4 regions of the Glutamicibacter sp. St.4D3 genome follow, and region 3 is predicted to be linked to each of the others. Evidence: riboswitches for the same ligand, from Rfam matches in the RefSeq annotation. Region 3 holds a riboswitch; each other region holds the start of a gene.
The links. A riboswitch is a leader RNA that binds a small molecule or an ion and turns the genes downstream of it on or off. The one in region 3 is predicted to bind S-adenosylmethionine.
Positions count from the first base shown of each region.

Region 1: another riboswitch for S-adenosylmethionine. It lies ahead of AC6I21_RS01215 (acyl-CoA dehydrogenase family protein); the one in region 3 lies ahead of AC6I21_RS15150 (flavin reductase family protein).
Region 2: another riboswitch for S-adenosylmethionine. It lies ahead of AC6I21_RS02925 (methylenetetrahydrofolate reductase); the one in region 3 lies ahead of AC6I21_RS15150 (flavin reductase family protein).
Region 4: another riboswitch for S-adenosylmethionine. It lies ahead of AC6I21_RS01150 (O-acetylhomoserine aminocarboxypropyltransferase/cysteine synthase family protein); the one in region 3 lies ahead of AC6I21_RS15150 (flavin reductase family protein).

Region 1 covers NZ_AP039380.1:241,820-249,080, reverse strand. The annotation lists gene AC6I21_RS01230 (ASCH domain-containing protein) at 1-21, opposite strand, end outside; gene ggt (gamma-glutamyltransferase) at 390-2,231, shown strand; gene AC6I21_RS01220 (LLM class flavin-dependent oxidoreductase) at 2,323-3,726, opposite strand; gene AC6I21_RS01215 (acyl-CoA dehydrogenase family protein) at 3,772-5,112, opposite strand; SAM riboswitch class I at 5,128-5,217, opposite strand; SAM riboswitch class I at 5,482-5,592, shown strand; gene AC6I21_RS01210 (ABC transporter ATP-binding protein) at 5,598-6,425, shown strand; gene AC6I21_RS01205 (aliphatic sulfonate ABC transporter substrate-binding protein) at 6,517-7,261, shown strand, end outside.
Region 2 covers NZ_AP039380.1:625,423-632,683, forward strand. The annotation lists gene AC6I21_RS02915 (deoxyguanosinetriphosphate triphosphohydrolase family protein) at 1-932, opposite strand, end outside; gene AC6I21_RS02920 (hypothetical protein) at 986-1,390, opposite strand; SAM riboswitch class I at 1,804-1,894, shown strand; gene AC6I21_RS02925 (methylenetetrahydrofolate reductase) at 2,006-2,926, shown strand; gene metE (5-methyltetrahydropteroyltriglutamate--homocysteine S-methyltransferase) at 3,010-5,361, shown strand; gene AC6I21_RS02935 (O-acetylhomoserine aminocarboxypropyltransferase/cysteine synthase family protein) at 5,411-6,742, shown strand; gene AC6I21_RS02940 (cystathionine gamma-synthase) at 6,739-7,261, shown strand, end outside.
Region 3 covers NZ_AP039380.1:3,294,415-3,301,675, forward strand. The annotation lists gene dnaB (replicative DNA helicase) at 1-1,199, opposite strand, end outside; gene AC6I21_RS15150 (flavin reductase family protein) at 1,839-2,339, opposite strand; SAM riboswitch class IV at 2,448-2,565, opposite strand; gene AC6I21_RS15155 (acyl--CoA ligase family protein) at 2,862-4,472, shown strand; gene AC6I21_RS15160 (PQQ-dependent sugar dehydrogenase) at 4,548-5,666, shown strand; gene AC6I21_RS15165 (hypothetical protein) at 5,663-6,163, opposite strand; gene scpC (succinyl-CoA:acetate CoA-transferase ScpC) at 6,185-7,261, opposite strand, start outside.
Region 4 covers NZ_AP039380.1:224,551-231,811, reverse strand. The annotation lists gene AC6I21_RS01170 (flavin reductase family protein) at 1-654, shown strand, start outside; gene AC6I21_RS01165 (methylated-DNA--[protein]-cysteine S-methyltransferase) at 857-1,498, opposite strand; gene AC6I21_RS01160 (RNA polymerase sigma factor) at 1,495-1,992, opposite strand; gene AC6I21_RS01155 (histidine phosphatase family protein) at 2,106-2,675, opposite strand; SAM riboswitch class I at 2,813-2,907, shown strand; gene AC6I21_RS01150 (O-acetylhomoserine aminocarboxypropyltransferase/cysteine synthase family protein) at 3,030-4,394, shown strand; gene AC6I21_RS01145 (CoA-binding protein) at 4,394-4,888, shown strand; gene AC6I21_RS01140 (MFS transporter) at 5,015-6,322, shown strand; gene AC6I21_RS01135 (DeoR/GlpR family DNA-binding transcription regulator) at 6,458-7,231, shown strand; gene AC6I21_RS01130 (1-phosphofructokinase family hexose kinase) at 7,228-7,261, shown strand, end outside.

The DNA.
Region 1 (7,261 bases), 290 kb from region 3:
CCCGCCCCCTGCCCAAAGCACATAGTCGCCCCACAATTGTCTTGCCCGCGCGAGGTCGACCGGCGGGAGCCGGGAGGCCGAGGAATCCATGGCCCCAAGCCTAGTGCTTTCCGCCATGGGCCGGCGCTGCACAGGGGCCTTTCATTGCCTCTGCCCGGAACCAAGGTTGCGCGCAAAAATCGGCGGGAAAGGCATATGGTGCTTCGTGCGCAGAAACCGCTGGCTCCTCTCCGAAGGACTGCCCCGCCCCGGAGGCACTGCGCCGAAAGCCGGTTCCTCAGGGCAACCACAACTTTTGGAATGTGATGCGTCTCACTTCCATTGGATGTGGTGCACTTCGCCTAGCTTGAGGGGGTCAGAACCCATCAACCCCCAAGGAGCGGGTAGCTGTGCACCCACGATCACTTCGCGCCCCAGCCTGCGCGATCAGCCTGGCGTTGGGCTTGACCGCGCTCAGTCTGGCGCCGGCCCAGGCGGAACCACGCCAAACCGAGAAGCAAGCCACCGCCACCGGTTACGGTGGCGCCGTGGCCACCGTCGACCCGGAGGCCTCTTCCGCGGCGATTTCCGTGTTGCGCCGCGGCGGCAACGCCGTGGACGCGGCGGTGGCCGCCGCCGCGACACTGGGAGTCGCCGAACCCTACAGCGCTGGCATTGGCGGCGGAGGCTACTTCATGTACTACGACGCCGACACCCGGAAGATCAGCACGCTGGACGGTCGGGAAACCGCCCCGGCCGCCATGCCCCACGACGCCTTCATTGATCCGCAGACCGGCAGCCCCTACCCCTTCACCCCGGAGCTGGTGACCAGCGGGGTGTCCGTGGGCGTGCCCGGCACGCTGGCCACCTGGGATGAGGCACTTGACCGCTGGGGAACGATGAGCCTGGGAAAGGCCCTGCAGCCGGCCATCAAGACGGCCACGCGCGGCTTCGTCGTGGATGAGACGTTCCGCGAGCAAACCCTGGATAACAAGGAGCGGTTCGAGGCCTTCGAGTCCACCAGGAAGCTGTACCTTCCCCGAGGGGATGCCCCCAAGGTGGGCACCGTGTTCAAGAACCCCGATTTGGCCAAGACCTATCGCATGATTGCGCGCCGTGGCATCAACTCGTTCTACCGCGGTGAGCTCGCCGAGCAGATCGCCGCGACCGTGCAGGCCCCGCCGGTGGTGCCGGGAACCGAGCTGCCCGTGCCTGCCGGCCACATGACCGCCGCGGACCTGGCACGCTACAAGGTCGTGAAGCAGAAGCCGACCAGGGTGAACTATCGCGGCCTGGACGTCTACGGGATGGCCCCCTCCAGCAGTGGGGGCACCACGGTCGGCGAGGCCCTGAACATCCTGAATCGGTTCCAGCTTTCAACGATGCCGCGACCCGACGCGCTGCACCACTACCTGGAGGCCAGCGCCCTGGCGTTTGCCGACCGCGGCAAATACGTCGGGGATCCGGCATTCGTCGATGTGCCCACCCGCCAGCTGACCGACCGACTCTTCGGGGCCGAGCGGGCCTGCGCCCTGGATCCGCAGCGCGCCTCCGTGAAACCGGTAGCGCCGGGCGATGCCGCCAATTATGACGGGCGGTGCCCCACCGAAGCCGGTGTGGTGGCGCAGGAGAAGGACACGGAGAACATCTCGACCACGCACCTGTCGGTGGCCGACCGGTGGGGCAACGTCGTGTCCTACACGCTGACCATTGAACAGACCGGCGGTTCGGGCATCGTGGTGCCGGGCCGCGGGTTCCTGCTCAACAACGAGTTGACCGACTTCTCCACCGTCTACGATCCGGCCGACCCGAACCGCATCGAGCCGGGCAAGCGGCCGCGCTCCTCCATGGCGCCGACCATTGTGCTCAAGGACCGCAAGCCGGTGCTGGCGGTTGGCTCCCCGGGCGGCTCGACGATCATCACCACGGTGCTGCAGACCCTGGTCAACCGCGTGGATCTGGGCATGGAGCTTCCCGAGGCGATTGCCGCGCCGCGCGCCTCACAGCGCAACACTACCGCGGTCACCGCCGAACCGGAGTTCATTGCCGATGATGCCCGGATGCTGGAGCCCTTCGGCCACCAGTTCGTGCCGTCCGGGGATTCCTTTACCCCGCAGGCGGAGATCGGTGCGGTGGCGGCCGTGGAGATCGGCCCGCGGGGCAAGCTGACCGCCGCGGCCGAACCGACCCGGCGCGGGGGCGGCTCGGCGATGGTGGTGAAGCAGCTGAAGGGACACAAGAAGCACAAGTAGCTCCCGCGCATCCACACCGAAGGCGGCGCGGCCGCGGAAAGACCAGTGACGGGTTTTTCCGCGGCCGCGCCGCCCTGTTCACCGCTGGCCGCTAGCGGGCGGCAGCCAGGCGGTTGGCGATCTTGTACTGGGCGGCGCGGTGGGTGTCCTTGACCCGGTCGCCGGCACCGAAGAGCTTGTTGCGCAGCGAGCCTTCGGCATACTCGGTCTTGTAGGCGCCGCGGGCCTGCAGTTCGGGAACCACATACTCGACGATGTCCTCAAAGGTTCCCGGGGTGATCGCGTAGGCGAGGTTGAACCCGTCCACGTCGGTGTAGTCCACCCAGTCGATCAGCTTCTCGGCCACCTCGGCGCCCGAACCGACGGTGATCGGGCCGAAACCGCCCACGCCGACCCACTCGGCCAGCTGCCGGATGGTCCACGGTGAGCCCTCGTCGCCGCTGGCCTTCTGGAAGGTCTCCACGGAAGACTGGATCGCGTTGGACTTCACGTTCGAGCCGATCACGTCGTCCGGGTCGTAGGCCGAGAGGTCCACCCCCATCCACCCGGAGATCAGCACCAGTGCCCCCTCGACGTCAGCGTAGGACTTGTAGTCCTCGTACTTCGCCTGCGCGGTGGCCGAGTCCTGGCCGGTGATGATGGTCTGCATGGCGAAGATCTTGATGTCGTAGCGGTCCCGGCCGGCGGCCTCGGCGGCGTCACGGATCTTGGTGACGGTGGCCTTGAGCATTTCCCGGGTCGGCGAGGTGACGAAGACGGCCTCGGCGTTCTCGGCCGCGAACTTCACCCCGCGGCTGGAGGCCCCGGCCTGGTAGATCACCGGGGTGCGCTGGGTGCTCGGTTCGGTGATGGCGATGCCCGGAACCTTGAAGTACTTGCCCTCATGGTTGATCGGGTGCACCTGCTCCGGGTTGGTGTAGATGCCGCTGACCTTGTCGGCCTTGACCGCGTCATCTTCCCAGGAGCCCTCCAGCAGCTTGTACACCACTTCCAGGTACTCATCGGCGTGGTCGTAGCGTTCGTCGTGCTCCATCTGGTCTTCCTGGCCCATGTTGCGCGCGGCGGAGGGCAGGTAGCCGGTGACCACGTTCCAGCCGACCCGGCCCCCGGTGAGGTGGTCCAGGGTGGCCAGGCGGCGGGCGAACGGGTACGGGTGCTCGTAGGCGGTGCCCGCGGTGATGCCGAAGCCGAGGTTCTCGGTGACCGCGGCCATGGCGGAGACCAGCAGGATCGGGTCGTTGACCGGGGCCTGGGCACCGGTGCGCAGCGGGGATTCGTTGGTGCCGTTGTAGACGTCATAGGTGCCCAGCACATCGGCGATGAACAGCCCGTCGAACTTGCCCTTTTCCAGCACCTTGGCCAGGTGGGTCCAGTAGCCCAGGGTGTTGTAGCTTGCGGCTTGGTCCTGCGGGTGGCGCCAGAGTCCGGGCGACTGGTGGGCGACACAGTTCATGTCAAAGGCGTTGAACAGGATTTCGCGGGGTGTGCGGCTCATGGCGGTCCTTCTTTCAGGGGTTTGATTCGATGGTGGCGGGCGGGACTAGCGGAAGCTGACCTGACCCGGGGCGGGGACGTCCCCGGTGGCGTTCAGCCGCACCGGGGGCACCGCGTTGATCTCGTAGTCGCCCACGATGCGGGATTTGTAGATGGCGGGGTTGTGGGTGGCGATGGTGCGGGCGTTGCGCCAGTGCCGGTCCATGTTGCAGCTGGCCTTGGTGGCCGAGGCGCCCAGCGGGTCAAAGAGCTTGCTGGTCACCCCGATGGTCAGCGGCTGGGTGACCGATTGGGCGCGGTTGGCGGCCAACTCGCACACCGCATAGCGTTCGGCGGGGCTCAGGTTGGCGTCGGCCAGGGCGGCCTCGACCTCCAGCACCGCGCCCATCACCACCGACTCGATGGCGAATACCTCGGCCGAGACCTCCCCCACGACCTGCAGGACCTGCGGTTCGTGGCGGACCGGGACCCCGGTGCCGGTGCTGAAGCTGCGGGTGCGCAGCTGGACCGAGGAGCGCAGGTCATTCAGCGCCGCGCGGGCCACGCCGGCCTGCACGGCCAGCAGCACCAGCTGGAAGATCGCCGATTCGGTGTCGTTCTCATGCTGCGGGATGAAGCTGTCCACCGGGACCCGCTCGAACGTGGTGGTGCCGGTGCCCGTCAGCTGCTGGCCGAACCCGTCCCAGTCATCCAGGATCCGCACCCCGGAATGCTGGGTGGCCACGACGGCGATCTGCCGACCGGGCAGCTGCGGGTGGGCCACGGCCACCATGGTCCAGTCGGCAAAGATGGTCCCGGTGCAGTAGTACTTCTCCCCGGTGACGAACCAGCGGCCCTCGTGCTCGGTGGCCGTGGTGTTCAGACTGCCCAGCCGGTTGCCGCCGCGTTCGGTGTAGGCGTTGCCCACAATGTGCCCGGCGGAGATCCGCTCCAGCCATTTGGCCTGCAGCGACTGGTCCTCGAAGGCCAGCACGTCTTCGACGAAGGCCAGGTGGGCACGCCAGAGCTGGGCGATGTGGGAGTCGGCTTCGGCCAGTTCAATCAGCAGGCGGAAGACATCGGACATGCGGGCACCGTACCCGCCGCGGTCCACCGGGACGCGCAGGGCCCCGAAGCGTTCCCGGTTCAGCAGCCCCACTTGCTCAAAGGGCAGGATGCGCTCCCGGTCCCGGTGGGCTGCGCCCTCGGCGATTTGCGCGAAGACCGGTCGGAAGGTGGCGGCCAGGCGTTCATATTGTTCGTCGGCCCCAGGCCCCGGGGTGATCTTCAGCAGCTGCCGCTCGGGCAGCTGCTCGGGATGCTGGTCCAGATCCACGGCGTTGCCGGCAGGGGCCTGGGCAGGGTCGGACAGCGTGTTGAAGTCCGGTTGGGGTTCGCCGAATGACATGCAAGAGCCTCAATTCTTCCATCGGTCCTGGCGGTAGCACCGGCCCGCATGGGGTGGTTGCTGCGGCGTCGTGGAGCCAGATCTCTCGGCCGCTCTGGATGGTTCATCTCATTTGTACCGGCGGTGACGAAGCCGGCTCAAGGCCGGCCGTCATATTTCGGGGCATGAAGCGCAGATGACGTCGAACGCCCGGATCGCGCGAATGGGCAAGACGTTACAGCCTGACCCCGTCAAGCGGCAGAATGATGCAGAATCCACAAGGGATCAAAGAAATACCAGAATTACCGGCCCCGGAAACGTACGCTTCGAAGATTCGTCACATTACGAACGATTTGCCTTCCATCCGTTCGGGACGATTACATGGTGGCGTAACCATCCCGAGCGGCCGAGAGATCTGGCTCGTTGACGCCGCAGCAACCACCATGACGGGGAGAAGGCCTCTTCCTGCATGGACGGTGCTAACGCCAGAAGCGATGGAGATGACAATGAGTACTGTCCTTGTGTCGCCCACACCCGTGGCGCCATCCACTGCCCGATCGGTTCAGTTCCACAACCTGGGGCGTTCGTTCACCGCAGGCCGGCAGACCCGCACGGTCCTGTCAGGCATCGACCTGCAGATCACCGCCGGTCAGGTGGTGGCCATCCTCGGCGCCAGCGGCTGCGGCAAGTCCACACTGCTGCGCACCGTCAGCGGCCTGGATCACCCCAGTGTCGGCCAGGTCCGCATTGGCGGCCACGCCGTGGAGGGAATCGATGACCGCTGTGCGGTGGCGTTCCAGGAACCCCGGTTGCTGCCGTGGCGGACGGTGCGCCAAAACATCGCCCTGGGCCTGTCTCCGCAGCTGACAGCCCAGGCCGGCCGCGAGCTGATCGCCGAGCTGCTGGAACTGACCGAACTCACCCACGCGGCGGAACTTCGTCCACGCGAGATTTCCGGGGGCATGGCCCAGCGCGTTTCACTGGCCCGCGCCCTGGCACGGCGCCCCGGGGTCCTGCTGCTGGACGAACCGTTCGGCGCGCTGGATGCCCTGACCCGCCTGAAAATGCAGGATCTGCTGCTGGACATCCACCGTTCGTTCCCGACCACGGTGCTGATGGTCACCCATGACGTGGACGAGGCCCTGAGCCTGGCCGACCGCGTCATTGTCCTGGGGCACCGGCGGCCGAACGCGGAGCAGAAGCAGAACGGGGCCGGGGTCATCGAGGACCTGATCCTGAACTCCCCCAGGCCCCGCAACCGGACGGGTTCCGGATTCACCACCCAGCGCGCGCATCTGCTGCAGCTGCTCGGTGTCGACCCGTCGGGCCATTAACCCCCGCGCCGCGTCGCCTTCCTGTCCACCCCTCACCCTTGCGTCCGGGCCTACTCCCGTGCGCCGCCGAACCCACCCGCTAAGGATTCCCATGTCAAAATTCACCCTGTCCCGCCGTTGCGCATTCACCTTCGCCGCCGTCGCATTGGCCGCGAGCAGCCTCAGCGGCTGCGCCGGGGAGAACGCCGCTGCCGGTGAGACCCTGACCCTCGACTATGCGACCTACAACCCCCTGAGCCTGGTGCTGAAGGAAAAGGGATGGCTGGAGGATGCGCTGGCCGACGACGGCATCAGCGTCGAATGGATCCAGTCGGCCGGGTCAAACAAGGCCAACGAGGCACTGCGTGCGGACGCCATCGACGTGGGTTCCACCGCCGGCTCCGCCGCCCTGCTGGCCCGCTCCAACGGTTCCCCGATCAAGACGATCGCGTTGTACTCGCAGCCCGAATGGTCAGCACTGGTCGTGGGCAAGGATTCACCGGTTTCCTCGGTCGCCGACCTGAAGGGCAAGCAGGTCGCGGCCACCAAGGGCACCGACCCCTACTTCTTCCTGCTGCAGGCCCTGCAGGAGGCGGGATTGGGGGAAAAGGACATCACGTTGCAGAACGTGCAGCACGCCGACGGGCGCACCGCTTTGGCCAACGGCTCGGTGGATGCCTGGAGCGGACTGGACCCGATCATGGCGTCCGCCGAACAGGACGGTGCACGCCTGCTGTACCGCAACCTGGACTTCAACACCTATGGGGCGCTCAACGCCCGCGAGGACTTCCTCAAGGACAGCCCGGAAGTGGCGCAGACCGTGGTTGACGCCTATGAGAAGGCGCGCCAGTGGGCCG
Region 2 (7,261 bases), 680 kb from region 3:
CACGGGTCCTTGGCCAGCAGCCGGCGCCAGGTGCGCTCCAGCGCGTGACCCGGGCGGCGCAGGTCCAGTTCCCCTTCGGGGATCTCGGCCAGGGAGCGCGAATGGTTCAGCCAGGCCCGCAGCTCGGCGGAGACCGTGGTGTACTGCAGCACCCCGGCCCGGTAGAAGTCATCCAGGTCGTGCACGGCATAGGCGATGTCGTCGGCGATGTCCATGACCGAGCATTCCAGGGTCTGCTGGTGGGCGGCGATGCGCGGGAACACGGAGAGCACATCGTGCATCTCGGCGATCTCGATGTCATAGCAGGAGAACTTCGCCGCCCCGGCCCCCGAATGGTTCCCGGCCCCGCGCGGCAGGTCCTGCGGGGAGCGCAGCGGCTGGTTCAGCCATTCGTTGCGCGACCACGGGTACTTCAGCACCCCGGCGCGCACCGCCCGGGTCAGGTTCAGCCCGCGGGCGGTGGCGTCGCAGCTGTCCAGGGCGGTGAGGATGCGAAAGGTCTGGGCGTTGCCCTCAAACCCGTCGGGCAGCCCCAGGCTCTGCCGCGCCACCCGGTCCAGCTCCTGCTCACCCAGGTGCCCAAACGGCGGGTGGCCCAGGTCGTGGGCGGCGGCCGCGGCCTGCACCACCACCGGGTCGCAGCCGCCCAGCTCCTCCACCAGCTGTTGGGTGCGCGGATCCGAGTTGCGCAGCCCGATCGCGATCGAGCGGGCCACGGCCGACACCTTCAGCGAATGGGTCAGCCGGTTGTGCACCACGGTGCCGGCCCCGGCCTGCGGGATCACCTGGGTGACCGCGGAGAGCCGGGAAAAGTAGGGGGAGAAGCGGATCCGCTCAATGTCCACACGGAACTCGTCCTCATCGGGGCGTGCAGCTTCGTTGATGGCGCGCTCGCGCCCGCCGCTTAGGTGGGTCTTCTGCCTGGCATTCATCGTAGTCACCAGCCTAGATGATGCACCGGCCGCGGTCCGGGAAGCGTGCGGGTTCATGCCCCGGCCCGCCGATCCAGCGGGCGGGCCGGGCGGCGCAGCAGCAGTGCACCGAGGGTGAACCCGATGTACACCAGCGCGGCCAGGAAGGACTGGGTTCCGAAAAACCAGCTCAGCTGCCCGTACCAGCTCAAGAGCACACAGCCGGTGGCGGTGAGCACCACCAGCCCGGCGGCCGGCCAGCGCCGGGGCAACTCCTCCAGCACCCGGCCCTGCACTGCCAGCAGCAGCCCGTAGACCAGCAGGCAGGCCCCGGTCAGCACCAGCAGGCCGCTGACCGTGCCGCCGTACTGCACCTGCTGGCGCAGCGGCTGCAGGAGGCGCGAATACAGCATCGGCAACACCAGCGAGGCGACCAGGCACAGCACCACGGTCAAGGACAGGCGGATTGCGGTGTACATTGCGGCTCCTTGGCACCGGTCCGGCCCCTGCGTCCGCGGCCCCGGGCGCCGCGGTGCTGCGCGGCGCCCGGGGCCGCGGTGCTGCGCGGCGCCTGCCGGCGCACCCAGTGGCCGAAGGCTTTCATCCTTTCCCGCAGTGTATGTGATCGGCCGGGCTTTGGCACGGGCCGCACGGGGCGTCATCACCGCGTCACACAAAGCCGCCCGGTGCAACACTTCAGCGGCCCTGCCCCCGGTGCGCCCCCGGCAACCCGGGGAAAACCGGTCACCGCCCACGCGTCACACTGAGGGCGTAAGAATCGCGTCATCTTAACGTTCACGCGTCACATGACGGGGTGGGACGGCGGATGACGCGGTGCGGCCCGGCGTGCTTGCGCCGCCGCCGGGCCCTGGCGAACGATGGAATCACCAACAACCCATCAAGAGCGGCTAAGAGATCTGGCTCGACGACGCCGCAGCAACCACCGGGAAACCGAAAGGTGCTAATGCCAGAAACGATGGAGCAGTACCGTCCGATCCGCCCCGGCCGCCGCGCCGGGCCCGGCCGCTGCCGGGCGCACCCCCCAGGGTGCGGGTCACGGTGCACTGCCTCGTCGCTGACACGAGGAGGAACACATGCCCGGTTCGGTGGCCCCACCGTCCCTGTCCTACGAGCTCTACCCGCCGGTGAACCGCGAGGTGGCCGAGTCGGTCTACCACAGCATCGAGCAGCTGGCCGACACCAGCCCGGACTACGTCTCGGTCACCTATTCGGGCACCCCGGCCCGCCGCGCCCAGTCCCTGGCGCTGATCGAACACCTCGTCACCCAGACCAAGCTGCGCCCGCTGGCGCACCTGACCTGTGTGGGGGAGTCGGCGCAGTCGCTGCGCGTGCTGATCCGCCACTTCATCGCCCTGGGGGTGCGCGGGGTGCTGGCGCTACGCGGTGACCTGCCGCAGGACCCGCAGGGCTGGCGCGGTGAATTCCCGTTCGCCCGCTACCTGATCGAGCTGATCCGCCAGGTGGAGGACGAACACGCCGCCTCCCTGGCCGGGGGCCGGCTGGGGGTGGGGGTGGCCGCCTACCCGCACCGCCACCCCGAGTCCCCGAGCTTCGAGCACGACATCGAGGTGCTGCTGGGCAAGCAGCGCTCCGGGGCGGACTATGCGATCACCCAGGTCTACTTCCAGCCCGAGGACTATCGGGGGCTGCTCGCCGCGGCCCGCCGCGCCGGGGTGTGCATCCCGATCATCCCCGGCATCATCCCGCTCAATTCGCTGCGCCGGCTGAACCGGCTGGCGGCGCTGACCGGGGTGCAGCCGGACCCGATCCTGGCCCACGCGCTGCAAAGCGCGACCAGCGACGCCGAACGCCACCGCATCGGGGTGCGCTGGGCGGTGGACCTGGCCCGGGCGGCGTTCGATGACGGGGCCCCGGGGCTGCACCTGTACACGTTCAACGACCACCGCGGCAGCCTGGACGTGATCGAGCAGCTGCAGCTGCCCGGCGCCCGCAGCACCCTGGCCCAATCCTGGGCCGCCCACAGCGGGACCTAGGCGCCCGTTTCCACCGACGAACCACCGAATTAACCATCGACCCGGCCGGGCACCCCGGTCCGGCAGAAAACTAGGAGAACACCATGAGCAAGCAGCACTTCCCGCAGGCCAGCATCCTCGGCTACCCGCGCATCGGCCGGCGCCGCGAACTGAAAAAGGCGCTGGAGGCGCACTGGGCCGGCACCCTGACCGAGCAGCAGCTGCACGAGCGGGCCTTTGCCGTGCAGCAGCAGAACCTGGAACGCCTGGTGCAGCTGGGGCTTGACCCGGCGAACGGCTCCCTGCCCGGGGACCACGCCTACTACGACCAGGTGCTGGACACGCTGGTGGCGCTCGGGGCGGTGCCCTCCCGCTTCGCCGAGGTGCTCAGCGCCCCGCTGAGCACCGCCGACGCCTTCACCCTGGCCCGCGGTGACGCGCAGCGCGCCCCACTGGAAATGACCAAGTGGTTCGACACCAACTACCACTACCTGGTCCCGGAGCTCGGCGAGCGCACCACCCTGCGCGCCAACCCCGCCGGGCTGCTGGAGAACTTCACCGCCCACGCCCGGGCCGGGCACACCATCCGCCCCACCCTGGTCGGCCCGATCAGCTTCCTGCTGCTGGCCAAGGCCGAGGAGGGCGCCGCCCGCTCCGGGTTCACGCCGCTGCACCGGATCGATGAGCTCGTCGAGGTCTACGCCCAGCTGCTGGCCGAGCTGGCCGCCGCCGGGGTGGGCTGGGTGCAGCTGGATGAGCCGGCCCTGGTCACCGAGGCCGGTGCCCGGCACGCGGTGCCCGGCGGCCTGGCCGAACGCGTGTACCGCCAGCTGTCCTCCGGCCCGCGCCCGGCGCTGCTGGTCACCACCGGGTACGGCACCGCCGGGCAGCTCACCCGCCCCGGTGAGGGCCTGGGGGTACTGGCCCGGGCCGGGGTGGACGCGGTGCAGGTGGACCTGGTGCGCGGGGTGGCCCCGCAGCCCGAATTCCTTGGCCAGCTGCAGGGCACCACCGTGGTGGCCGGGATCGTGGATGCCCGCAATGTGTGGCGCAACCACCTGGGCGCCTCGCTGATCGCGCTGCGCGCCCTGCGCCAGGCGGTCACCGCCGCCGGCGGACACCTGGCGGTGGGCACCGCCACCTCGCTGCTGCACGTGCCGCACGATGTGGCACTGGAGGGGAACCTGCCCGAGGGGCTGGCCGACTGGCTGGCGTTCGCGGATCAGAAGGTCAGCGAGGTGCTCACCCTGGCCACCGGCCTGGAGCACGGGGAGGATGCGATCGCCCGCGAACTGGTGGCCACCGAACGGGCGCTGGCCGCCCGCGCCGCCTACCCGGGCACCACGGTTCCGGCGGTGCGTGAACGCCTGGCCGGGCTGGGTGAGCAGGACCTGCAGCGCCCGGATGAGCAGCAGCGCGCCGCGGCGCAGCGCGCGGGCCTGCAGCTGCCGCTGCTGCCCACCACCACCATCGGCTCCTTCCCGCAGACCGCTGAGGTGCGCGCCGCCCGGGCCGCCCACGCCGCCGGCACCCTGGACGACCGGGGCTACCACCGGTTCGTGGAGCAGGAGATCGCCCGGGTCATCGCGCTGCAGGAGGAGCTGGGGCTGGATGTGCTGGTGCACGGGGAAGCCGAACGCAACGACATGGTGCAGTACTTCGCGGAGAACCTCGACGGGTTCGCGGTCACCGAGCACGGCTGGGTGCAGTCCTACGGTTCACGCGCCACCCGACCCTCGATCCTCTTCGGCGACGTCACCCGCCCGGCGGCGTTCACCGTGCCCTGGATTTCCCACGCCGCCTCGCTGACCGACAAGCCGGTCAAGGGCATGCTCACCGGGCCGGTGACGATCCTGGCCTGGAGCTTCGTGCGCGATGACGTGCCGCTGCAAACCAGTGCCCGGCAGGTGGCGCTGGCGCTGCGCGATGAGATCCAGGACCTGCAGCAGGCCGGGATCCGCATCATCCAGGTCGACGAGCCGGCGCTGCGTGAACTGCTGCCGCTGCGTGCCGCCGCCCAGCCGGAGTACCTGCGCTGGAGCGTGGACGCCTTCCGCCTGGCCACCGGCGGGGCGGCGGCCGGCACCCAGATCCACACCCACCTGTGCTATTCGGAGTTCGGTGAGGTGATCGGCGCGATCGACGCGCTGGGCGCGGACGTGACCTCCATCGAGGCGGCCCGCTCGGCGATGGAGGTGACCGCGGACCTGAAGTCCTTCGGCTACCGCCGCGGCATCGGCCCGGGCGTGTACGACATCCACTCCCCGCGGGTGCCCTCCCAGCAGGAGATCGCCGAGCTGATCGGCACCGCCCTGGATTCGGTGGACCGCCAGGCGCTGTGGGTGAACCCGGACTGCGGGCTGAAGACCCGCGGCTATGCCGAAACCACCGCCTCCCTGGCCAACCTGGTCGCCGCCGCCCGGCAGGTGCGCGCCGACCAGCTGGCCGCGATCTAACCCCGCGCACCACCACCGGTACGCACCAGCACGAGCAAAGGAGCCAGCCATGGCGCAGCAGTCCACCACAGCGATCCACGCCGGATACAGTCCCGGCGGCGAGCACCGTCCCCTCACGGTGCCGCTGTACCCCTCCGCGGCCTACGAATTCACCTCGCACGCCGATGCGGTGGAGAAGTTCGCGCTGCGCCAGGCCGGCTTCACCTATTCCCGCACCGGCAACCCGACGGTGGCGGTGTTCGAACAGCGCGCCGCCGCCCTGGAGGGCGGGGCGCACGCGGTGGCCACCGCCACCGGGCAGGCGGCCGTGGCCCTGTCCCTGCTGGCCCTCACCCAGGGCCCGCGGCACCTGGTGGTCTCCAACCAGCTCTATGGGGGCACCGTGGACCTGCTGACCGACACGTTCCACGACTTCGGGATCCGGGTCAGCTTCGTGGACCCGGACAACCCGGACGCCTGGCAGGCGGCGATCGAGCCGGACACCCGGGCGTTCTTCCTCGAATCGGTGACCAACCCGCTGTCCACGGTGCCCGACCTGCCCCGGCTGGCCGCGATCGCGCACCGGCACCAGATCCCGGTGGTGGTGGACAACACCCTGGCCACCCCCGCGAACTTCCGGCCGCTGCAGCACGGGGCGGACATCGTGGTGCATTCGGCCACCAAGGCGCTGGCCGGGCACGGGCAGGTGCTGGGCGGGGTGGTCATCGACGGGGGCGGCTTCGACTTCTCCGACGCCGAGCGCTGGCCCCAGCTGGCCCGGGGCCGCGAACGCTACGCCGGCTCCAGCCTGCTTGAACGCCACGGGGCCGGGGCGTACGCGATGCTGGTGCGCTCAAAGTTCCTGCACGACCTGGGCCCCACCCTCTCCGCGGCCAGCGCCCACAGCATCCTGACCGGCATGGAAACCCTGGCGGTGCGCGCCGCCGCGGTGCAGCACAACGTGCAGCTGCTGGCCCGCTTCCTGGCCGCCCACCCGGCCGTGGCCCGGGTGCACCACCCCAGCCGTCCCGAGCACCGCCACCACCGGCGCGCCGCGGCCCTCTTTCCGCGCGGCACCGGCAGCGTGCTGGCCGTTCAGCTGCACGACGCGGCGCTGGTGCCTGCGGTCATCGACCGGCTGCAGGTGATCGCGCTGGCTGCGAACATCGGGGACACGCGCACCATGGTCGCCCACCCGGCGACGATGACCCACTGCCGGCTCTCCGCCGCCCAGCTGGCCGAGGCCGGGCTGGACCTGGCGGTGCTGCGCCTGTCGGTTGGGCTGGAGGACCCGGCGGATCTGATCCGCGACCTGGACCATGCGCTGAACGCGGCGCTGGCCGAACGCCCCGGACCCGGCGCCCCTGCCCTGGCCCCCGCACCGAAAGTGAGCATCGCATGAGCGGCTTCAACACGCTGGCGGTCCACGCCGGCCAGGCCAAGGACCCGGCCACCGGCGCGGTCATCCCGCCGATCTACCAGACCAGCACGTTCATCCAGGACGGCATTAACGTGCTGCGGGCCGGGCACGAATACTCCCGCGGCTCCAACCCCACCCGCAACGGATTTGAAACCCAGCTCAACGCCCTGGAGGGCGGGGCCGCCGGGTTCGGCTTCGCCTCGGGCATCGCCGCGGAGGACGCGCTGCTGCGCGCGGTGCTGGCCCCGGGCGACCACATCGTGCTCGGCGCCGACGGCTACGGCGGCACCCACCGGCTGATCACCGGGCTGCACCGCAAATGGGGGATCACCGCCAGCGCCGTGCCGATCACCGACCTGGATGCGGTGCGCGCGGCCCTGCGCCCGAACACGGCGCTGCTGTGGCTTGAAACCCCCTCCAACCCGCTGCTGGGCATCGCCGACCTGGCCGGCTGGGCGCAGCTGGCCAGGGACGCCGGCGCCCTGCTGGTGGTGGACAACA
Region 3 (7,261 bases):
GCATCCTGCTCAATCGAGCCGGATTCACGCAGGTCCGAGACCATCGGCTTCTTGTCCGTACGCTGTTCCGAACCACGGTTCAGCTGCGAGAGCGCGATGAGCGGGACATCGAGCTCCTTGGCTAGCAGCTTCAGGTTACGGGAGAACTCCGAGACTTCCTGCTGGCGTGATTCAACGCGCTTGCCCGAGCTCATCAGCTGCAGGTAGTCCAGCACGATCATCTTCAGCTCGTTGCGCTGCTTCAGGCGGCGGCACTTGGCGCGGATCTCCATCATCGACATGTTCGGGGAGTCGTCGATGAATAGCGGAGCCTCATTCAACCGTCCCATGGTGGTGGCGATCTTGGTCCACTGGGCATCCTCCACCGACCCCTTGCGCAGGTCCTGCAACTGGATCGAGGCCTCCGCGGAGAGCAGACGCATCGCGATTTCATTGCGCCCCATTTCCAGGGAGAAGAACACGGTGGCCATGTTGTTCTTGATTGCCGCCGAACGCGCAAAGTCCAGGGCGAAGGTCGACTTGCCCACGGCCGGACGCGCGGCGATGATGATCATCTGCCCGCCCTGCAGGCCCTGGGTCAACTCATCAAACTCGTAAAAGCCGGTGGGGACACCGGTAATGCCGTCACCGGCGTTGGCCGCATTTTCGATCTCATCGACGGTGCCCTCGATGATCTCGCTGAGCCGGACATAGTCTTCGCTCGAGCGATTCTCCGCAACCTTGTAGACCTCGGCCTGCGCCTCGTTGACGATGGCGTCCACGTCCCCGTCCGGGGAGTAGCCCATCTGCACGATCCGGGTCCCGGCGTCGACCAGGCGGCGCAGCACGGCGCGTTCGCGCACGATCTCGGCGTAGTAACCGGCGTTCGCGGCGGTGGGCACGGACTGGATGAGGTTGTGCAGGTATGCGGCACCGCCCACCCGGACGATTTCGCCCCGCTTGGTCAGCAGGTCCGAAACGGTGACGGCGTCAGCCGGTTCGCCCCGTCCGTAGAGATCAATGATGGCCTCATAGATCGATTCATGGGCCGGACGGTAGAAGTCGTTGCCGCGGACCACCTCAATGACATCGGCGATCGCGTCCTTGGAGAGCATCATGCCGCCCAGAACCGACATTTCCGCGGCGATGTCCTGCGGCGGCGTACGCCCCGCCTCGGAGTCGCGGTTCTCGTAAGCCTGCTCAGCGCTGGCAATAGACATTCAAATCCCCTTCTACCCACCGGGAACTCGGCGACCGGTTCACCGTCCACCTCGTATCGTTCCATCGGACCCCGACAGTTAGGGGGCGCTGGGAAAACTTGTGGATATTTCAGTTCCAGAGCCAACAGTAGGCCTCTTATGTAAGGGCGTAAACTCGCTTATCCACAGGATCTGTGGACAAGCGGCAGCTATCTGTGGAAGGGGTTGTGCAGGAACTGGGGAGAACGCTGTGGATTTCCCCACTTAAACGCAACTAATACCTGATTGACTTGGTGTTTCAGGTTTTCACACGTGTGGATAAAAATTAAGTTTTCCTCCGCGGCATTGTGGGTTTTGGATCTTTTCCACAGCCGGAAAGCCCACAATTCGGGGGCGTGGAGGCGTCAACCACGGTTATCCACCCCCAATCCACAACGCTGTGGAAAGCTTTGTGGATTACTTCAGATCTAAAAACTCGCTACTCATCGCAGGACCACCCATCACGGTCCCTCGGATGCGGGGCTTCGTCCACAGATCCCCGGCCTGCCTCATCTCGGGACTGTGCACTGCGCCTGACACGCAACCCGGTTTGAAGCGGTTAACGTAATGAATCCCACCGCGACGTACGACGCAGTGGGATTCATCGATGCCGCCCTGCCATTAGACCAGGGCCGGCACCTTGAGGGTGTGGAAGGCGGAATCATGGAAGATCGACGGGGTGTGCGCCGAGGCCTGGTGGCCGTGCACCTGCAGCAGGACGACCCAGTGGTCCCCGGCTTCAACCTCGTTGTAGATGGAGGTATCGAGCCAGAGGGTGGATTCCTCGATGAACAACGCCTGCTGCTCGGTGATGTGGGTGTGCAGCCCGGCGAAGCGGTCACCCTTCTTCGAGGCGATCTGGGCGCAGACCCCCTCGTTGCGGCTGCTGAGCACCGAGACCCCGATACGCTGTGCCCGCCGCAGCTTCGGCCAGGTGTTGGAGGTCTTCTGCACGGCGAACATCACCAGCGCCGGATCCAGGGAGACCCCAACGGTAAACGAGGAGGCAACAATTCCGGTCTTGACGCCATCGATTTCGGCGCACAACGCCGCGACGCCCGAGGGGTGCTGGGCGAAGACCTTGCGCAGGGTCAACGGGTCGAGATCCTGATTCAATGACATGATTCGTATCCTTAGCATCAGGCCCACCGTGGTCGGCGACGGTCGAATGCCCATAGCGCCGCAGGGCCAAGCTGCTGCACTGTGGATTCGAAGGTTTTACGCCTCGGTGTGCGGTACTTGTTCCACGCGGTGGCGCGCGGAACCGAATCCTCACCTGGAGCACCCCACTACCGTTTAGAGGGTTGCCGGCCAGCTAGCCAGGGCTTGTCAGCTGACGCTCTTGATTCTGTCTACGACACTATGGCCCGTCGCGGCGTAACGTCAAACATTTCCTGTCTTATACCGCAATCTTCGACATATTGTTTCGCCCGCCCCCTCCTTCCGCTAGGCTCGCCGCCGATAATTTCGCCCGGCGCAGCTCAGCAACGGACACCGCCTCCTACGCTGGTCGCCCCGCGGGCGCCGTTGAGCGCAATGGCACGCAGTTTCTTTGTCTGGGGTTCAGTTTCATGCCACGATGTCTTGCGAGGTGCCCTGCGTCACAGTGCGGGGCCGGATAGTTACCGACCCCGAGGAGCCCCCATGGCATCGTTGCTGGCCAACCACTCAGAATTGACTCCCCTGCGCTTCCTGGAACGCTCCGTGGAGGTCTACCCGGAGAAAACCGCGGTGATTCACGGTTCGCGCAGCTACACCTGGGCCCAGTTCGAGGAGCGCGTCCAGCGGCTGGCCCAGGTGCTGGCCCAACGCATTTCCCCGGGCGACCGGGTCGCGGTGCTGGCCCCGAACACCCCGGAAATGCTGGCCGCCCACTACGCGGTCCCGCTGGCCGGCGGCATCCTCGTTGCCCTGAACACCCGCCTGGCCGCCCACGAGCTGCAGTACATCTTGTCGCACGCCGAGGCCCGGCTGCTGTTGGCGGACACCGAGCTGCTGGGCAACACCGCACGGCTGCGCCAGGAGGTGGCGAGCCTGGAGGCGCTGATCGAGGTCACCGACGACCAGTACACCGGCCCGCGCCCCCAGGTGCCGGTCGACGCGGTGTTGGAGGACCTGCTGCGCCACGCCCCCGCCGGCCGCCTGCCCTATGCGGTCGGCGACGAGCGGGCCCCGATCTGCCTGAACTACACCTCCGGGACCACCGGCAAGCCCAAGGGGGTGCTGTATTCACACCGCGGCACCTATCTGAACGCGCTGGGTGAGGCGTTCCACCAGCAAATGGACGCGCACACCCGCTACCTGTGGACGCTGCCGATGTTCCACTGCAACGGCTGGTGCACGCCCTGGGCGGTAACCGCCGCCGGCGGCACCCACCTGTGCCTGCGGGCGGTGCGCGAGGACGCCGTCTGGGATGCCATCGACCAGCTGGGCACCACCCACCTGTGCGGGGCACCAACCGTGTGCTCGATCATCGCCGACGCGCCCCGGGCTCACCGTGTGGGCCAGCCGCTGCGCATCACCACCGCCGGCGCTCCCCCGTCACCGGCCATCATTGGCAAGCTGCACCGGCTGGGCATCGAGGTGGTGCACGTCTACGGGTTGACCGAGGTCTACGGCCCGTACACGATCTGCGAGTACCAGCAGCACTGGGATGAGCTGGACGCCGAGCAGCGGGCCGCCAAGCTCTCCCGGCAGGGGGTGGGCATGGTGACCGCGGAGTCCGCCCGCGTAGTGGACCTGGACATGAACGACGTGCCGGCCGACGGACAGAGCATGGGCGAAATCGTGCTGCGCGGCAACAACGTAATGATCGGCTACTACAAGGACGAGCCGGCCACCGAACAGGCCTTCGCCGGGGGCTGGTTCCACACCGGGGACCTGGGCGTGATGCACCCGGACGGCTACATCCAGCTGCGCGACCGGGCCAAGGACATCATCATCTCCGGCGGGGAGAACATTTCCACCGTGGAGGTCGAGCAGGTGCTGGCCAGCCACCCGCAGGTGCTGGATGTGGCGGTGGTGGGCATCGCGGATGAGAAGTGGGGCGAACGCCCCATCGCCTACGTCATCCGGGCCAGCGGCTCACAGGTGGATGAGGCGGCCCTGATCGCCCACGCCCGCGAACAGCTGGCCGGGTTCAAGGTGCCGCGCACCATCGTTTTCCCGCAGGATTTGCCGCGCACCTCCACGGGCAAGGTGCAAAAGAACGTGCTGCGCACCCTGCCGCTGCCCTCCGCGGCCACCACGCGCTAAACCCGGCGCGCGGTGGGCTGACGTGCCGGCGCCTGGCTTGCTACGCTGTTGCTCCCCGGGGTTGAGGAGGGCAGCATGCGAGGCCGACACTGCTGGTACCCGCTGGCCGCCCTTTGCCTGCTGCTGGTCGCCTGCAGCGGGCCGGTGCCAATCCCGCCGGCCGCCCCGCAAAGCGACGCCAGCCCCACCGCCAGCGGGCCCACCGGGCCCTCCCCCGCGCACCGCGCGGAGGTCTCGGTCATCACCCGGAACCTGCAGGCCCCGTGGTCGATCTGCCGGGCCATGGACACGACGCTGGTCAGTGAACGGGACACCGCCCGGATCCTGGAGGTCGACACCGCCGGGCGCCAGCGCACAGTGGGTACCGTGCCGGGGGTGCGCTTGGGCGGTGAGGGCGGGCTGCTGGGGCTCGCGTTCGCCGAACCGGACCAGCTCTACGCCTATTCGACCGGAGCCACCGGCAACCGGATCCAGCGTTTCACGCTGCACGGTAAGCCCGGCTCGCTGCGTCTGGGACAGCAGCGGACGGTCATCGATGAGCTGCCCTCCGCCGGGATCCACAATGGCGGGCGGATCGCCTTCGGGCCGGATGGCAAGCTCTACGCGGGGGTCGGGGACGCCGCGCAGCCGGACGCCGCGCAGGACCCCGAGAGCCTGGGCGGCAAGATCCTGCGCCTGGAACCCGATGGCGGCATCCCTGCGGACAACCCGTTCCCCGGTTCGGCCGTCTACAGCCTGGGCCACCGCAACGTGCAGGGCCTTGCCTGGGACGGGCGGGGCCGGATGTACGCCAGCGAGTTCGGGCAGAACACCTTCGATGAGCTGAACGAGATCCGTGCGGGAGGCAACTACGGCTGGCCGCAGGTGGAGGGCCAGGCCGAACGGCGCGACCGGCGGTTCACCGACCCGATCGCGCAATGGCCCACCGGGCAGGCCAGCCCCAGCGGGATCGCGATCGCCGACGGGTGGGTGTACCTGGCCAACCTGCGCGGGCAGCGGTTGCGCCGCGTGGAGCTGGCCAACCCGCAGCACCAGCAGGAGCTGCTCACCGGCCAGGGGCGATTGCGCGCGGTGCTGGAGGTCGGGCCGGGACAGCTGTGGGTGCTGACGAACAACACCGACGGGCGCGGCACCCCACAGCCCGGGGATGACCGGATCATCCAGCTGCGCCTTCAGGCGCCGCCGGGCAGCTAGTGCCGCGGCCCGTCCAGCATCCGGGCGAGCCTGGCGCGCCAGCGGGCTGGCCGGGCCGGCGCCGGGGCCGGACGCATCAGGTAGAGGGCCCACAGGCACAACCCGCCGGCCACCGGGGCGTGCAGCTGCATCCACTCATACCAGCTGGCGGTGCCCGCCAGCACCCACAAATCCACCCAGCCAAGATCCGCCCCGAAGGCGCCCAGCCAGATCGGCAGCACATAGAGGATCCCGCAGCCCACGAACGCGCCCACATACCGCCATCCGGACGGCAGCCGGGGATCCAGGTGCGCCAGCGCCGCGGCCCACGCCACGGCCAGCAGTGCGCCCACCAGGCGCAGGGGGTTGAGCATCAGCTCCCCCAACCCGGTGCCGGCGGAGAATACGGCTTCACCGGTGGCCGACTGCAGCAGCTGGATCAGGTAGCCGGGCAGCGGGGGAAGCACCAGCAACACCGGCGGCAGGCCGGCCAGGATCAACCCGTTTTTTCGGCTCATTCTCCCAGTATGCCCGGCGTGCTAGCGTGCGTCGGCCAGCAGCCCCGAACGCACCGGCTGCATGTCCCCGGTCTCGATGTAGCGCTGGTGCCAGGACAGCGCCTCATCGAGCAGGTGCGGGGTGTGCTTGCCATAGCTGTTCTTCCGGGCCCGGTCGAAGTAGTCCTGCAGCATCGGGCGGTAGTCCGGGTGCGCGCAGTTATCGATGATCACCTGGGCCCGCTGCTTGGGTGAGAGACCGCGCAGGTCCGCCAGGCCCTGTTCGGTAATCAGGATCATGGTGTCGTGCTCGGTGTGGTCCACGTGGCTGGCCATCGGCACGATCCCGGAGATCTTCCCGCCCTTGGCGATGGAGGGGGACATGAACACCGACAGGTAGCCGTTGCGGGCGAAGTCCCCCGAACCGCCGATGCCGTTCATGACGTGGGAGCCGACCACGTTGGTGGAGTTCACGTTGCCGTAGATGTCCGCCTCGATCATCCCGTTCAGTGCGATGCAGCCCAGCCGGCGGATCACCTCGGGGTGGTTGCTCATCTCCTGCGGGCGCAGCAGGATCCGTTCCCGGTAGTAGTCCACGTTCTGGTTGAACTCGGCGATCCCGGCCTCGGAGAGCGAGAAGCTGGTGGCGGAGGCGAATTCCAGGGTGCCGTCCTTGATCAGGCTGAGCATCCCGTCCTGGATCACCTCGGTGTAGGACTGCAGCCCCTTGTAGCCGCCGCGGGACAGGCCGGCCAGCACCGCGTTGGCGATGTTCCCGACGCCGGACTGGATGGGCAGCAGCTTCTCGGTCAGCCGCCCGGCACGGATCTCATGGTCCAGGAAGTCCAGCAGGTGGTCCGCGATCTTCTCGCTGGTTGCATCCACCGGGGCGAAGGGTGAGAGCCGGTCCGGTGCCTTGGTCTCCACCACGGCGATGACCTTGGAGACGTCCACGTCCAGGTAGGGCTGGCCGATGCGGTCCTTGACCGTGGTGATCGGCACGGGCTGGCGGTGCGGGGGCAGGGCGGTGCCGTAGTAGATGTCGTGCATCCCGTCCATGGCTGCGGACTGTTCCTCGTTGACCTCGATGATCACCTTGTCGGCCATCTCCAGCCAGGT
Region 4 (7,261 bases), 270 kb from region 3:
GACGCGAACGGCCGCCACGTCTATGCGTGCGGCCCAGAGGGGTACCTGAACAACGCGGCCCAATTGCTGCTGGAGGTGGGGGTTGACGACACCTCCATCCACATGGAGTTCTTCTCGGGGGGCCGGCAGACCCGCCTGGAATACCAGCAGGAGTTGGCATATGCCGAGGACCTGGCCGGGGAAATGGCCGAGGCGCCCGAATCCCAATTCGAACAGCAGAACCTAAGCCTGTACGACCCGGCGCCAGCCACGCCGCCGGGAAACCCGCCCGGCGCCCTGCCCACGGAGGAGGGCGGGCGTGGTTCCGCATCGGATGCGGCGCCCGGGCCGCCACCGGACCTTGGCGGCACACCGCCCACGGACCCCCAGGAGTTTGCCACCGTCGGGGAAGGCAGTTTGACCATGTCCTTCCTCAAGTCCGGCCTGAAGGTGCGCATCGACCCCGACCAGCGGATTTTGCCGGTCGCCAAACAGGCCGGGGTGCGCATCGGGGCCAACTGCCAGGAGGGCATGTGCGGCTCCTGCAAGGTCATCAAGCTCTCCGGTGAGGTGGACATGAACCACCAGGGCGGGATCCGGGCCCGGGAAATCGAAGCCGGAAAATTCCTGCCCTGTTGCTCCACCGCGAGCACGGACCTGGTCATCGATGCCTGATCCGGTCCGTACCCCCGATCCTCGCGGGAGGACAACAGGGTCGGATGGCAAACGAAATCGTTTGTCGAACATTCTCTCGTAGTGGCGCCAAACCTCTATCACACCACGTCGGTGACGCTATCAGCCTCTCAAGGTTGTTTCACGTGGAATCGGCGGTCGCCCTCCCACGCAAGCGCCGGCACCCCGGGCGTCGCATGGGGAGCTAGAACAGGGTGGAGGGTTGCCGCGCGCCGTTCGGGTTTTCCAGCTGCAGCAGGATCCGCTTGGCCTGCAGCCCGCCCAGGTAGCCGCCCAGCGAACCATCGGTACGCAGCACCCGGTGGCAGGGCAGCACAATGGGCAGCGGGTTGGTGGCGCAGGCCGACCCCACGGCCCGTACGGCCGCAGGCTTTCCGATGCGTTCGGCCATTTGCCGGTAGCTCAGGGTGTGTCCGTAACCGATGTGGCCCAGTTCCAGCTGGACCCGGCGCCGGAATTCGGTGGAGAGCCGCAGATCCAGCGGCAGGGTGAAGCTGGTGCGGTGGCCGCTGAAGTACTCCTCCAGCTGCCGGGCCGCGGTGTCCAATGCGCCCGGCGAGCGCAGGATCCGGGCACCCAGGCTTTCGCTGAGCTGTTCCAGCACGCGCTCGTGCTCCTCCGAGGCGAAGGCCACCCGCACCAGCCCGGCCTCCGTGGCGGCCACCAACAGTGGACCCAGGGGCGACTGCACGATCCGGTACACCGCATCGGTAAGGTGCTCCCGGTGGGCGGCCTGCTCCAGCCGGTCGTGCAGGCTGGCCAGGAGGCGCTGCTCAGCGGCGGTCGGCGGGGTGTTCAGCGGGGCGGTGCCATCAAGCTGACTCATGGTTTTCCTCCAGTTGCTGATCCGGCGTCCATTCGGCGTCGCAGATTGCTGATCCCGTCGGCGGCGGCGCGCCGCGCTGCTTCCGGGGTTCCGGAAAGAATCTGGGAGATCTGCCGGTAGTCCAATCCACCCAAATAGCGGTACGCAACGACCAAGCGTTGTTTTTCCGGCAACTGCTTGACCAGCTGCCACAGCTCCAGGTTTTCGGCCCGGCCTTCTGGCCCGGCCTCCGTCGAGTGGGCGTGTGCGACGGGGTCGGTCTCCAGATCCTCGCCGCGGTGGCGGCGCAGCTCATCGATGGCCTTGCGGTGGGCGATGCGCACCAGCCAAGCCTGGACGTTGGCCTCCGGATCCAGTTGCGGGTAGGCCCGCAGGGCGGCCAGGAAGGTTTCCGACCAGGCGTCCTTGGCGCGGTGTTCATCCAGCAGGGAGCGGCACACGCGCAACACGCTCAGTCCGTGGGCCTGCACGATCTGTTCGAATGGCTGCTTCATGGTGCTCCTGGTGATTGGCTCTCACCATGTAAACGTGGCGGGACAGCTTTTCGTGAGGTCTTTGACCGGATTTCCTGCGACCACCCACCGGGCGGTGGCGGCTGGCCCTGTTCCTAGACCACGACCGGGTCACCGTCGCGCAGGGCCAGTTCCAGTTCGCGCAGTTCGCCCAGGTCCAGGGGCACCACTTCCCCGTTCTCCACGCCCTGGGGCAGGCGGCGTCCGAGCAGGGTGTCGCGGATGATGCGCATGGTCGCCCCGTGGCTGACACACAGGATGCGCTGCTGGGGGTGGGTGGCGGCCAGCTGGAGCAGGGCCGGCACTGCCCGGCGCAGCACGGCCGAACGAGGTTCGGCCTGCTCCATCAGCTCCTGCACCAGGTCCTCATCCAGCTCCGAGCGGCACTGCCCCTCCAGTGGCCCGAATCCGCGCTCCACCAGTTCCGGCACCGGCGGGCCGGTGCGGGCCCCAAGGGTCTTGGCAATGATCTGCGCGCTTTCCTGGGCGCGGCCCAGCGGGGAGGCCAGGACCACATCCCAGCCCTCATCGGCCAGCCGGGCGCCGACCGCGCGCGCCTGTTCCCGCCCGGTCGCGTTGAGCGGGATGTCCGTCTGCCCCTGCAGCCTGCCTGCCAGGTTCCAGTCGGTTTGTCCGTGTCGAACCAAAGCCAGTGCACCATTCATACTTCTTGAGTCTAGCCAGTACTGCCGGTGGCGCTGAATCCCCCGGGGTGCGGATGGCCGGATGGGGCCTGTGACGCGCCGCGCAATCTTTCGACGCACAACTTGGGTCACATTCACACATGTTGAGACACTGGGGGTAACCATCCCGAGCGGCCGAGAGATCTGGTTCGATGACGCCGCAGCAACCTGCCACAGCCGGTGGATACGGTGCTACCGCCAGAAACGATGGAGCTGTCTTCGGCCGTAGGGCCAGTGCAGTGAAGACAGACATTGATTCCGGGATATTGCCTTGATGGCCCTCCCGGCCAATGCCGCGGTGGGCCGGAAGACGAGCCGATAAGGAGTCACGCCACCATGGCCGACCACAAGTTTGGATTCCGCACCCGTGCCCTGCACGCCGGCGGAACCCCCGATGCCGAACACGGCGCCCGCGCGGTGCCGATCTACCAAAGCACGTCCTTCGTATTCAAGGACACCGATGATGCGGCGAACCTGTTTGCGCTGCAGAAGTACGGGAACATCTACTCCCGCATCGGCAACCCGACAGTGGCCGCCTTCGAGGAGCGCATGGCCTCCCTGGAGGGCGGGATCGGCGCGGTGGCCACCGGTTCGGGCATGGCGGCGGAGTTCATCACCTTTGCCGCGCTGGCCCAGGCCGGAGACCACATTGTCGCCTCTGCGAAGCTCTACGGCGGGACCATCACCCAGCTGGATGTCTCACTGCGCCGCTTTGGCATTCAGACCACCTTCATCGACTCCAACGACCCGGCCGATTTCGAGGCCGCGATCGGGTCGAACACCAAGGCGGTGTACACCGAGGTGGTTGCCAACCCCTCCGGGGACATTGCCGACCTGGCCGGGCTGGCGGCGGTGGCGCACCGCCACGACATTCCGCTGGTGGTCGATTCGACGCTGACCCCGCCCTACCTGTTGCGTCCGATCGAGCACGGCGCGGACATCGTGATCCATTCGGCGACCAAGTTCATTGGCGGCCACGGCACCACCCTGGGCGGGGTGGTCATCGAATCGGGCACCTTCAACTGGGGCAACGGGAAGTTCCCCACCATGACCGAGCCGGTACCCAGCTATGGGAACGTCTCCTGGTGGGGCAACTTCGGGGAGTACGGGTTTTTGACCAAGCTGCGCAGTGAGCAGCTGCGCGATTTCGGCCCCTCCCTGCCGGCGCAGTCCGCGTTCCAGCTGCTGCAGGGCGTGGAGACCCTGGCCCAGCGGATGGACGCACACCTGGCCAACGCCCAGCAGGTCGCCCAGTGGCTGGAGGCCGATGACCGGGTCAGCTATGTGAACTATGCGGGCCTGGCCTCCCATCCCCAGCACGAGCAGGCGCGCAAGCTGCTGCCGCTGGGTGTGGGTTCGGTCTTCAGCTTCGGAATCAAGGGCGGCCGGCAGGCCGGGGCCAAGTTCATCCAGGCCCTGCAGCTGGCCAGCCACCTGGCAAACATCGGTGATGCACGCACCCTGGTGCTGCACCCGGGGTCCACCACCCACCAGCAGCTGAGCGAGGAGCAGCTGCAGGCGGCCGGGGTGCCGCAGGACCTGATCCGCCTGTCGGTGGGCCTGGAGGATGTCGAGGACATCATCTGGGACCTGGACCAGGCACTGAGCGCCGCCCAGCAGCCGGAGCCGGAGCACCAATTCGAGATGCCGTCCTATGACGCGGCGGCCTGCGCCGTGCCGGCCGGGAAGGGAGCGAACTAATGAGCACCGCACTACGCACCTGGCAGGGCCCCAGCGCCGCGCAGCGCCTCCAGATCCTGCGCGAGACCACCTCGATCGCGATCGTGGGGGCCTCGAACAAGCCCTCTCGGGCCAGCTACTTCGTGGCCACCTACCTGCTGTCCTCCTCAAACTACCGGGTGTACTTCATCAACCCGGTGGTGGACGAGATCCTGGGCCAACCGGTCTACAAGTCGCTGGCGGACCTGCCCGAGACCCCCGACCTGGTCGAGGTCTTCCGCAAGCATGATGACCTGCCCGGGGTGCTGGACGAGGCCCTGGCCGTGGGGGCCAAGACCCTGTGGCTGCAGCTGGGTTCCTGGCACGAGGAGGTGGCTGAGCGCGCCGAGGCCGCAGGGCTGAATGTGGTCATGGACCGCTGCGTGAAGATCGAACACGCCCGCTTCCACGGCGGGCTGCGCCTGGCCGGGTTCAACACCGGGGTGATCTCCTCCAAACGCCAGCTGCTGGCCTAGCGCTTGCCCGCTGCCCCCGCCACGGCAGGCTGCGGCCAGGCGGGGCGGCGGGCCCGGCAAATAGTGATTGACAAATATCAATCGGATCGGTGACGATAGACAAATCACCGACCCGAGGAGTGCGCCATGGGCGCCAAGCCATTCGCCGCGATCCGCCTGCTGCGGCCCTTCGCGCGCCGCGACTACACCGTGTTGGCGTGCGCCCTGGTGCTCTCCACCCTGGCCCACGGCATGTGGGCGGTGGCCATGGTCTACCAGGTGCGCCAGCTCGGCGGCGGTCCGGTGCAGCTCTCCAGCGTCGCCACGGCCACCTCGCTCGGCCTGATTGGCCTGGTGCTGCTGGGCGGGATCGCTGCCGACAGGTACTCCTGCCGCAAGATCCTGCTGCTGGTGGAAACCGCCTCACTGCTGGTGATGAGCGCCACGGCGGCGCTGGCCCTGACCCACAGCCTGCAGCTGTGGCACCTGGTGCTGGCCGGATTCCTCTCCGGGGCCGGGGCCGCGTTCTTCTATCCGGCCTATTCGGCACTGTTGCCGCGAATGCTGCCGGCCGCCGAGCTGCTGGCGGCCAACGGCATCGAGGGCACGGTGCGCCCGGTGGTGCAGACCGCGTTGGGTCCGTTGGCGGCCGGGGTGCTGGTGGCCTCGGTTTCCCCCGCCCACGCGATTGCCGGGATTTCGGTAACCCACGTGGCGGCCCTGCTGACCCTGCGCCGCATTTCCCATGCCTCGGCCTATGACCGGCCCGCCGGCGGCAGCGGGCAGCAGGCCGGGGGCGGCATCATCCACCAGCTGCGGGAGGGCGTGGGCTACACGGTGGGCACCCCGTGGCTGCGCTGGACGCTGCTGTTCGCGGTGGTTGCGGTCTTCACGTTCATTGGGCCCTTCGAAGTACTGCTGCCCTTCGAGGTCAGCGACCGGCTGGGCGGGGACGCGACGGACTTCGCCTCCGCACTGGCCGCCTACGGCGTGGGCTGCGCCCTGGGGTCAATGGCCACCGCCACGCTGCGCATGCCCCGGCGCTACCTGAGCATCATGATGGCCTGCTGGGGTTTTGGCTCCCTGCCGCTGGTTGCCGTGGGCTTCGTCCCGGCCCTGTGGTGCCTGGTGATCCTGCTGTTCATCGTGGGGCTGACCGACGGGATTGGGCAGGTCACCTGGGGCACGCTGCTGCAGCGGCGGGTGCCGGCGCACCTGCTCGGCAGGATTTCCAGCCTGGACTTCTTCGTCTCCCTGGCCCTGATGCCGGTCTCTATGGCCGTCACCGGACCGCTGAGCCAGCTTGTTGCGCCGCGGGAGATCTTCATCTTCGCGGGCCTGGCCTCCCCGGTCTTTGCCGTCATCGCCTGGTGGTGCGGCCGCTTCTGGCGGGACGAAATCGCCCACCCGCTGGACGAGGGCGCCCCGGAGCCAGTGGCCCCGCAGGGCGAATAAGAGCCCCAAAGCACAGATAAGCAAACATAACGCCAACTTTTGTCCCCCAAATGTCTTGACGATGCCACACAAACAGGCATAAAGTCATACAAACACAGATCGCTGTGGGTCAGCTCACGCACATGGGAGGCAGGAATGTTCGCCGAAGAGAGACACCGGCTCATCACCGAAGCGGTGGAAACACACGGGAAGGTCTCCGTCGCGGAACTCTCCGAACGTTTTGCCATCACCCGCGAAACCGTCCGGCGGGATTTGGCGCTGCTGGAAACCGACGGCCTGCTGCGCCGGGTGCACGGCGGGGCGGTCGGACTGGCCGCGGCCAGCACCCGGGAGCAAAGCCACAGCGACCGCAGCACCCTGCACGCCGAGGCGAAGCAGGCCATCGCCCAGGCCGCACAACAGCTGCTGCCCTCCGCGGGCGGTTCGATCATGCTGGATGCCGGCACCACCACCGCCGAGCTGGCCGGCCTGATCGCCCAGCAGGGTGGCGAGGACACCTTGGTGATCACCCACGCCCTGCCAATCGCCGCCCGCATCAGCGCGAACCCGCAGCTGGCACTGGAATTCATTGGCGGACGGGTTCGGGGACTGACCAGTGCGGCCACCGGGGCCGGAACCGTAACAGCCTATGCGCGGCTGCGGGCGGATTTGGCCTTCGTGGGCACCAACGCCCTACACGCCGATTTCGGCCTCAGCACCCCCGACCCGCTGGAGGCCAGCGTCAAGGCCGCCATGGTGGCCAGCGCCCAGCGCGTGGTCGTGCTGGCCGACGCGACGAAACACGACGAACTGACCCTGGTCCAGTTCGCCACCCTGGACCAGGTCGACACCCTGGTCACCGACCGCGCGCCAGCCGGCGCACTGGCGGCCGCCCTGGAGGCGGCCGACGTGGACGTGGTGCTGGCATGATCCTCACCCTGACCATGAACCCGGCCCTGG